DNA from 3 places in the Cellulosimicrobium sp. 72-3 genome. Region 3 is predicted to be linked to each of the others. Evidence: predicted binding sites of a transcription regulator. Region 3 holds the regulator's gene; each other region holds the start of a gene.
The links. Region 3 encodes LexA, which represses DNA repair genes until DNA is damaged. Its sites were predicted from a motif close to TCGAACANNTGTTCGA; they were not measured.
Positions count from the first base shown of each region.

Region 1 (3,271 bases), 610 kb from region 3:
CCCGCCGAGGGCATGGAGGTCGAGACGCCGTGGGCCGGCGTCTGGCTCTCCACCGCCGACTGGGCGGAGGCGTTCGAGTCCGTCGACCCGGGCACCCCGCACAACGAGGCGCGCGACGACGTCTGGGCCGCGCTCGTCGAGATCCTCGTGGACAAGGCCTGCGGGGGAGCCGCGGAGGACGGCGTCGACGTCGAGGCCGACGACGTGCGCCGCGCCCTGCGCGGCCACCGCGGGCTCGGTGCCGCGTTCGACCGCGCCTGGCCGCTCGTCGAGCCGACGGACCTCGTGGCCGACCTGTGGTCCGTACCGGCCTACCTGCGCCTGTGCGCGCCGTCGCTCACCCCCGAGCAGGTGCGCGCGCTCCAGCGCCCGGACGCGTACGCGTGGACGACGGCGGACCTCCCGCTGCTCGACGCCGCGCGCCGTCGGCTCGGCGACCCGGAGGCGTCGCGCCGACGCCGCCGCAACGAGGCCGCCGTGGCGGCGGAGCGCGCGCGCATGGACGACGTCGTCGACCACCTCGTGGCGACCGACGACAGCGAGCTCGGGGTCATGCAGATGCTCCGCGGCGAGGACCTGCGCGACGCGCTGGTGGACGACGGCGCGCTCGTCGTCGCGACGCCGGACCGCCTCGCGGGGCCCTTCGCGCACGTCGTCGTCGACGAGGCGCAGGAGCTCACCGACGCCGAGTGGCAGATGGTCCTCAGCCGCTGCCCGTCGCGCAGCGTCACGGTCGTCGGGGACCGGGCCCAGGCCCGCCACGGCTTCCCCGAGGGCTGGCGCGAGCGGCTCGCGCGCGTGGGCTTCGCCCGCGTCGAGGAGGCGTCGCTGAGCATCAACTACCGCACGCCGCGGGAGATCATGGCCGAGGCGGAGCCCGTCGTCCGGGCCGCGATCCCGGACGCGAACGTCCCGACGTCGGTGCGCAGCACGGGCGTGCCCGTCGCCCACGGGGCGGTCGCGGACCTCGACGCGGTCCTCGGCGCGTGGCTCGCCGAGCACGCGGACGGCACGGCGTGCGTCATCGGTGCCACCGAGCAGTCCGAGCAGTCCGAGCAGTCCGAGCCGTCCGGGACGTCCGGCGAGGAGTCGGACGGCAGGGTCGGTGACGTCGGTGGCGAGGGCGAGGGGTCCGCGCGGGTGCGGTGGCTCACGCCCGAGACGGCGAAGGGCCTCGAGTTCGACCTCGTGGTGCTCGTCGAGCCGCAAGCGTTCGGCGACGGCGTCGAGGGCGCGGTCGACCGCTACGTCGCGATGACGCGCGCGACGCAGCGGCTCGTCGTCCTGGATCGCTGAGCACCGGGCGTCGAGCACGACCTGGCGGTCGTCAGGCCGCCCGCGGCGACCGCCAGGTCGTGCTCGGCAGGGTGGGACGGGTCAGGCGACCGGGACGGCCAGGTCCTCGACGACCTCGACACCGGGCAGGCGGCCCAGCAGGTCGCCGGGGAGCAGCAGCTTCGAGCGCCGCACGCCGCTGCCGATCAGCGCGAGCGCGCCGTCGGTCACGACGCGGGAGTCGACGAGCACGCGCCACCCCTCGGGCAGCCCGACGGGCGTGATGCCGCCGTACTCCATCCCGGACTCGGCCGTCGCGCGGTCGGTCGGCAGGAACGACGCCTTGCGCACGTCGAGCAGCTTGCGGACGCGCGTGTTGACGTCGGCGCGCGTGTGCGCCCGCACGACGGCGGCGGCGATCCGCTCGTCGCCCGCCCGCGTGCCGCCCACGACGACGCAGTTCGCCGACGCCTCGACGGGCAGGTCGAACGCGGCGTTGAGCGTCGCGGTGTCCGCGAGGTCGGGGTCGATCTCCGTCACGGCGACGAGCGTCGCGACGTCCGGGTCGACGTCGGCCCACCGACGCAGCGCGTCGGCGGTCACAGGGGCGACGAGGTCGAGGTGGTCGAGCGCCGGCTCCCAGGTGAGCGAGCCGAGCGTGGGCAGGGTCGTGCGGGCGTCCATGGCGTCAGCCTGCCACCCCGGCGGGCCGCCGCGCGGGAGAGGCCGGATGCCGAACACACCCCCGGAGCCCCTCGAGCCCGCCGTGCATGCGGTCGCAGCCCGTGCCGCCCGCCGGACGGGCGACAGCCGCATGGTCGGCGGGGGAGGAGGGTCAGGTAGAGGTCGAGGGTTTCGGGCAAGTCTCCAGTGGGGGTCGAAGGTTGGGGTGGGCATCTCGGACGAAGCAGGCGCCTCCGACCTGCGGAGTTGACACCTCGGAGCGGCGGTCGTTCACTGGAAGTACTCGAACGTTTGTTCGAACATTCAGCGGGTGCAGCACACCGCCCGCAGCAGTCGACGCGCGGTGCGCGTCCCGTCCGAGCAGCATCCCGGGAGGCGAGATGACCCTTCTCGCCGACCCCGCCGAGCGGGCGGGGGCACCAGGCCCGACGGGTGCGGCCGTCGACAAGGCCGAGCGCGCCCGTGCCGTCCTGCGCCGTGCGGAGGAGCGTACGGGCGTCCGCCGACACCGTCCCGTCGTCGCCCCCGCGGCCCCGGAACCGCTCACCGCCCCGGCGGCACCGGCCGTCGTCCCACGCACCGAGACCGCCCCGCGTGCCGGCACCGTCCCGCGCGCCGGCACCGCACTCCTCGCCGAGGTCGCCCCGCTCGCGGACGCCGCCGCCTCGCCGGTCGTGCGGCCCGCCCCCGCGCCGCCCGACCCTCCGGCGCGCGCCCGCACCCGCCACGTCCGGACCTCGGGCGCGAGCCGGGACGCGGGCACGGACGAGCGGGTATGGCCGGTGCACGACGCGCTCGCGCCGTTCCTCCCGCTCGGCGCCCTGCAGCGCGGCACCGTGCTGGCGGTGCGCGGCTCGACGAGCCTCCTGCTCGCGCTCGTCGCGCGGCCGTCACGGGCCGGGGCGTGGACCGCCGCCGTCGGGTTCCCCGCCGTCGGGCTGCTCGCGGCCGCCGACGCCGGCGCCGACCTCGACCGCGTCGTGCTCGTCCCGCGGCCCGGCCCGGACGCGGCGCTCGCGATCTCGGCGCTCGTCGACGGCCTGGACGTCGTGGTCGTCGGGCCCGACGCCGCCCTCACCGACCCCGACCGACGGCGCCTGGCCGCGCGGGCGCGCGAGCGCGGGGCGCTGCTCGTCGCCGCGGGGACGTGGCCGGGCGCGCACGTCGCGCTCACCGTGACGGGCGGCGGCTGGTCCGGGGCGGACCGCGGCGCGGGCTGGCTGCGCCGTCGCACCCTCGTCGTCGAGCGCGCGGGCCGCGGGGGAGCCGCGCGCCCCACGCGCCTCGAGGTCGAGCTCCCGCTCGTCCACGA
Region 1 is NZ_CP053419.1:2,398,666-2,401,936, reverse strand. Features, by position in the region: gene helR (RNA polymerase recycling motor ATPase HelR) at 1-1,296, shown strand, start outside; gene HKK73_RS10890 (YbaK/EbsC family protein) at 1,378-1,959, opposite strand; gene HKK73_RS10885 (hypothetical protein) at 2,340-3,271, shown strand, end outside.
Region 1: the regulator LexA is predicted to act here: its motif matches at 2,243-2,258, upstream of HKK73_RS10890 (YbaK/EbsC family protein).

Region 2 (3,271 bases), 440 kb from region 3:
CACCGACCTGCTGTTCGCGTTCGACTCGATCCCGGCCATCTTCGGGCTCACGCAGGACCCGTTCATCGTCTTCACGACGAACGTCTTCGCCCTCATGGGGCTGCGCCAGCTCTACTTCCTGCTGGGCGGTCTGCTCGAGCGGCTGGTCTACCTGCCGATCGGCCTGGCCGTCATCCTCGGGTTCATCGGCGTCAAGCTCATCCTCGAGGCGCTGCACGAGAACACGCTGCCGTTCATCAACGGGGGCGAGCACCTCGAGGCGGTGCCGACGGTCCCCATCTGGCTCTCGCTCGTGGTGATCGTCGGGGCGCTCGCGGTCACCACCGTCGCGAGCCTGCTGCGCACCCGCGCGCTGCACGCACGGAGCGAGCCGGCGGACGGCGAGGAGCCCGGGACCGCGCCGTCGTCCACGGAAGACGTCACGGAGGACGCCACGGAGACCGTGACCGACGAGGCGCCCGCCGCCGGGGAGACCCCGCCGCAGGGCGGCGGGGTCCCCCGTGGGGGTGCCGGGCGCTAGCGCGCGGCCCGGCTCAGACGCGGTCCGCCCAGTCGCCGATCACCGGCGACCACGGGCGGACCGCGCGCTGCGCGACCAGCCCGGCGCGCGCGAACGGGTCCTCGTCGAGGACCGCGGCGACGGCGTCGGGCGTCTCCCCGTCGAGGACCAGCAGCGCTCCGGCAGGCGCGCCCTCGTGGGCGGGAAGCGGACCGGAGGCGAGGAGCGTGCCCCGGGTGTGGAGGGCGGCGAGGAACGCGCGGTGCTCGGGTCGCAGGGCGTCGAGCTCGGCGCTGCGGTCGGCGTAGACGTAGGTGACGGCGTGGATCGGCATGGAGCCAGTGAACCAGGCCGGCCCGACGGCGCGCGGCCGGGTCCGCGCCTCGGCTGCGCCCGGTGCTGCCTGCCGCCCGCTACCGGCCGCACGCCACCGGCCGCCCGCTACCAGACCCGCGCTACCAGCCCCGCTCGCGCCACTCGGCGAGGTGCGGCCGCTCGGCACCGAGCGTCGTGTCGGCGCCGTGACCGGGATAGACCCACGTGGCGTCGTCGAACCGGTCGAAGACCCGCCCGACGACGTCGGACAGCAGGCTCGCGAACCGCGCCGGGTCGCGGTCGGTGTTCCCGACCCCGCCGGGGAAGAGCGAGTCCCCGGTGAACAGGTGCACCCGGCCAGGAACGGCCTCGGGCTCGGCGACGTCGTCCGGCTCGCGGTAGGCGAGCGCGACGGATCCCGGCGTGTGCCCGCGCAGCGCCACGACCTCGAAGTCGAGCGCGCCCACCCGCAGCACGTCCCCGTGCCGCAGGCGGCGGCCGACGGGCACGCCGGACGCCGCGGCGACCGCGTCCGCGTCGGGCTCGCCGGCGGCCGACGACGCGCCCGTCGCGGCGACGACCGGCGCGAGCGCCCGGAGATGGTCGGCGTGCCGGTGCGTCGTGACGACGCCGTCGAGCCGTCCTGACGGCGAGCCCGCCCGCACGAGGTCGAGCACGTCGTCGGGCGCGTCGGCGGCGTCGACGAGGAGCTGGGCACCGGTGCGCCGGCACGTGAGGAGGTAGACGTCGTTCGCGAGCGGCCCGACGGCGAGCTTGCGGATCTCGACCTCGTCGAGCCGTCGCAGGTCGTGCGGGCCGCCCACGGCGACCTGTCCGGTGTACGTCATGCGCCCAGTGTGCCGTCCGCTCGCGGCGGGCAGCGCGCCGCGACCCCGGCCGCGGTGACCCGGGTCACGGCGGAGAGCCCGGACGTGGGGCGATCGTGTGCGTTCGCCGGCTGCCGTGCGGAGGTGACGTCGAACACCTGTGCGAGTGTGGGTGGTCGGCCGTACGATGCTGCGGTGAGCAATCGCCTCGTCATCTCCGGTGCCCGCGAGCACAACCTGCGCAACGTCGACCTCGACCTCCCGCGCGACAAGCTCATCGTCTTCACGGGGCTCTCCGGCTCGGGCAAGTCGTCGCTCGCCTTCGACACCATCTTCGCGGAGGGGCAGCGCCGGTACGTCGAGTCGCTGTCCGCGTACGCGCGCCAGTTCCTCGGCCAGATGGACAAGCCGGACGTCGACTTCATCGAGGGCCTGTCGCCCGCGGTCTCGATCGACCAGAAGTCCACGAACCGCAACCCGCGCTCGACCGTCGGCACCATCACCGAGGTCTACGACTACCTGCGCCTGCTGTTCTCGCGCGCCGGGACGCAGCACTGCCCGGTGTGCGGCGAGCGCGTCACCGCGCAGACCCCGCAGCAGATCGTCGACCGTCTCCTCGAGCTCCCCGAGGGCACGCGCTACCAGGTCCTCGCCCCGGTCGTGCGCGGCCGCAAGGGCGAGTACTCCGAGCTCTTCAAGGAGCTCCAGACCAAGGGCTTCGCCCGCGCCCGCGTCGACGGCGAGGTGCGCACCCTCACGGACGTCCCGGCGCTCGAGAAGAAGCTCAAGCACGACATCGAGGTGGTCGTCGACCGACTCGTCGCGCGCGAGGGCGTCCAGCGCCGGCTCACCGACTCCGTCGAGACGGCCCTCGGGCTCGCGGGCGGGCTCGTCGTCGTCGAGCTCGTCGACGCGGACGCGGACGACCCGGCCCGGGAGCGCCGTTTCTCGGAGAAGCGCGCGTGCCCGAACGACCACGAGCTCGCGCTCGACGAGATCGAGCCGCGCACGTTCTCCTTCAACGCGCCGTACGGCGCGTGCCCGGAGTGCACGGGCATCGGGTTCCGACTCGAGGTGGACCCGGACCTCGTGGTGCCGGACGACGAGAAGTCTCTGCGCGAGGGCGCGGTCGCGCCGTGGGCGCAGATCTCGTCGGAGTACTTCGAGCGCGTCCTCACGGCGCTCGCGGACGACCTGGGCTTCTCCATGGACACGCCGTGGCGCGCGCTGCCCGAGCGGGCGAAGAAGGCCGTTCTCCACGGCCAGAACCACCAGGTGCACGTGCGGTACAAGAACCGCTGGGGCCGTGAGCGGCAGTACTCGACCGGGTTCGAGGGCGTCATCACCTTCCTCGAGCGCCGGCACACCGAGACCGAGTCGGACTGGTCGAAGGAGAAGTACGAGGCCTTCATGCGCGAGGTCCCGTGCCCCGTGTGCCAGGGGGCGCGCCTCAAGCCGGAGGTGCTCGCGGTCAAGGTCGGCGGCAGGTCCATCTGGGACGTGTGCCGCCTGCCCCTGCGCGAGGCCGCGGCGTTCCTCGGGTCGCTCGAGCTGGGAGCGCGCGAGCGCGCCATCGCGACCGAGGTCCTCAAGGAGATCGACGCGCGCCTCGGGTTCCTGCTCGACGTCG
Region 2 is NZ_CP053419.1:2,225,598-2,228,868, reverse strand. Features, by position in the region: gene HKK73_RS10140 (TerC family protein) at 1-520, shown strand, start outside; gene HKK73_RS10135 (YciI family protein) at 534-833, opposite strand; gene HKK73_RS10130 (MBL fold metallo-hydrolase) at 955-1,662, opposite strand; gene uvrA (excinuclease ABC subunit UvrA) at 1,837-3,271, shown strand, end outside.
Region 2: the regulator LexA is predicted to act here: its motif matches at 1,792-1,807, upstream of uvrA (excinuclease ABC subunit UvrA).

Region 3 (3,271 bases):
GGCCGCCGCACGGCCCGCCGCCGCCTCGCGCTCCTCCCGGTCGACGCGCAGCGACGTGATGGCGCTCTCGAAGTCCTCGAGCGAGTCGAACGCCTGGTAGACGCTCGCGAAGCGCAGGTAGGCGACCTCGTCGAGCTCACGCAGCGGCCCGAGGATCGCGAGACCGATCTCGTAGGCGTCGAGCTCGGCGCTCCCGCTCGCGCGGATGGTCTCCTCGACGCGCTGCGCGAGGACGGCGAGGTCGTCCTCATTCACCGGGCGCCCCTGGCAGGCCTTGCGGACGCCGTTGACGATCTTCTCGCGCGAGAAGGGCTCGGTCACGCCGGACCGCTTGACCACGGACAGGCTGGCGGTCTCGATCGTGGTGAAGCGGCGGTTGCACTCCGGGCACTGGCGTCGCCGGCGGATGGAGGCACCGTCGTCGGACGTGCGGGAGTCGACGACGCGGGAGTCCGCGTGACGGCAGAACGGGCAGTGCATGGCGGGCTCCTCCGCGGGTCGCGCCGACAGGTCGGCGCGACGAACGTATGTCGTCGCGGGCGCGCGGTGCAACACGCCGACGACGCGCCCGGCCCTGGGCAGCAGAACGGGGGCGGTCGAAGTCGACCGCCCCCGTCGGGACGCCCCCGTCCCCATCTCGCGCGCGACTCGCCTCGCGCGCGGCGACGTGCACAGGAGTCGCGGTGGTCCGCACACTCCTCGCCTCGTCCGCCCAGCCCCCCAGCCGGCGTGTGAGGTGACTAACTTAGGCGGACCTAAGGCGCCGGCGCAACCCTCGGCCGCAACCTGTCGCGCGTCGGCGCCGTGTGCTGCGTCACAGGACCTGGACCGCCGCCCGCGCGTCGCGTCACCGCTCGGCGACCGGGAGCAGGATGGTCTGGCCGGCCTGCACGCCGGACGAGGACAGGCCGTTCAGCTCCACGAGCCCGCTGACCACCTCACGGAGGTCTTCCCCCGGGGTCGCGACGCCCTGGGCGAGCTCCCACAGCGTCTCCCCCGCGCTCACGACGTGGACGCGGACCTCGACCGGCTCCCCGGGCCCGCTCGCGACGGCCAGCCCGACCCGCGCCGCGAGGACGAGCACGACGGCCACGAGGAGCACGAGGACCGCACGGCCGCGTCGCGTGAGCCGCAGCGGAGCCTCCGGGCGGGCGCCTCGCTCCGCTGCGCCGCCCCGCCCGAGCGCGGACGGCGCTGCCGTCGCCATCGCCACCGTGTCCATGTCCCCTCCGTCCCGGCCCGCGAGCCCGATCGCCTTCCCCGGTCGATCGGACCCGCGCGCCCGTCTCATCTCCACGCCGACCCGTTGCGGTCGAACACCTGTACGTAGAACATCTGTACGAAGGTCTATCACGAACGGCCGACAGAGTCGAGACATGCTCGAACAGGTGTTTGATTCGTGTCGCATCCTCCCCTAGCCTGGGGTCAGGTCGGTTCGCCGGACATGTCCGCTCGGACCCGGAGGGGCGACCGAGGTCCCGGGGCACACGCCCCGGGGAGGGGAGGCCGCAGGCCCGGCTGGCGCCGGCGGCACGCGACGGACGAGGGCGGAGCGACCATGGCGGGACGAGGCACGGACAGGGCACGGGGGCTCGCCGAGGTGCGCGAGCTGCCGGACGGGTCGGCAGGGGGTGACGGGCTCACCCCGCGCCAGCGGCTCGTGCTCGAGACCATCCGCGCGTGCGTCGAGCAGCGCGGCTACCCGCCGAGCATGCGCGAGATCGGCGAGGCCGTCGGGCTCACGAGCCCGTCCTCCGTCAAGCACCAGCTCACCACGCTCGAGCGCAAGGGGTTCCTGCGGCGCGACCCGAACCGTCCGCGCGCCATCGAGGTGGTCCAGCCCGACGACGCCCGCCGCGCCACCCCGCTCGCGCCGGCCGGGACGGCCCCCGAGCCCGCGTACGACGAGGCCCACCCCGCGCCGTCGTACGTCCCCGTCGTCGGCCGCATCGCCGCCGGTGGCCCCATCCTCGCGGAGCAGGTCGTGGAGGACGTCTTCCCGCTGCCGCGCCAGCTCGTGGGCGAGGGAGAACTCTTCCTCCTGCGCGTCCAGGGCGACTCAATGATCGACGCCGCGATCTGCGACGGCGACTGGGTCGTCGTGCGGCGCCAGCCGGTCGCGGAGAACGGCGAGATCGTGGCCGCCATGATCGACGGCGAGGCCACCGTGAAGAGCCTGCGGCGCGCCGACGGCCACGTGTGGCTCATGCCGCACAACGCCGCGTACGACCCGATCCCCGGCGACGACGCCCAGGTGCTGGGGCGCGTCGTCTCCGTCCTGCGCAGCCTCTGAACGGTCCCCGAGCGGCTCCGGGCGCCCCTCCGGGCAGGCTTGGGACACGACGAGAGCCGGGCGGTCCCTCGACCGCCCGGCTCTCGTCGTGCCGGGCCCGACGGGCCCGTGGCTCAGAGCCCGAAGCGTCGCGCGACCGCGCGCAGCGACTCCGCGGACGAGCGCAGGCCTGCGAGCTCGTCGTCCGCCAGCGGGACCTCGACGCGCTCCGTCGCGCCCCGGCGGTCGACGAGCGTCGGGAGCGACAGGCAGACGTCCTCGAGCCCGTAGATGCCGTCGAGGAGCGTCGACACGGGCAGCACCCGGTGCTCGTCGGCGAGCACCGCCTCGATGATCCGGGTGCCCGCGAGCCCGACCGCGTAGTTGGTCGCGCCCTTGCCCTCGATGATCCGGTAGGCCGACTGCACGACCTCGCGCGCGATCTCGTCGCGCACGTCGCCCGTGAGCGGTCCCCGACCGCCGATGCCCTGCCACTCGAGCAGCGGCGCGCCGCCGATCGTCGCGGAGCTCCAGAGCGGGATCTCGCTGTCGCCGTGCTCCCCCGCGATGTACGCGTGCACGTTCTGCACCGCGACACCGCAGTGCTGCGCCACGAGGAACCGCAGCCGCGAGGAGTCGAGCACGGTGCCGCTGCCGAAGAGCTGCGTCGGGGGCAGCCCCGAGAACTTGAGCGCCGCGTACGTGACGATGTCGACGGGGTTGGTCACCATGACGTAGACGGCGTCCGGGGCCACCTCCACGAGGCCCGGCAGGATAGTCCGCATGAGCCCGATCGTGCCCTCGGCGAGGTCGAGGCGCGTCTGACCCGGCTTCTGCTTGGCGCCGGCCGTGACCACGACGACGTCGGCCCCCGCGCACACCGCGACGTCGTCGGACCCCTCGACGCGCGCCATGGGCATGAACTGGATGCCGTGCTGGAGGTCGAGGACCTCGGCCTCGACCTTCGCGCGGTTGACGTCGAGGAGCGCCACCGTGCGC
Region 3 is NZ_CP053419.1:1,784,127-1,787,397, reverse strand. Features, by position in the region: gene nrdR (transcriptional regulator NrdR) at 1-480, opposite strand, end outside; gene HKK73_RS08055 (LysM peptidoglycan-binding domain-containing protein) at 848-1,222, opposite strand; gene lexA (transcriptional repressor LexA) at 1,559-2,293, shown strand; gene HKK73_RS08045 (L-lactate dehydrogenase) at 2,407-3,271, opposite strand, start outside.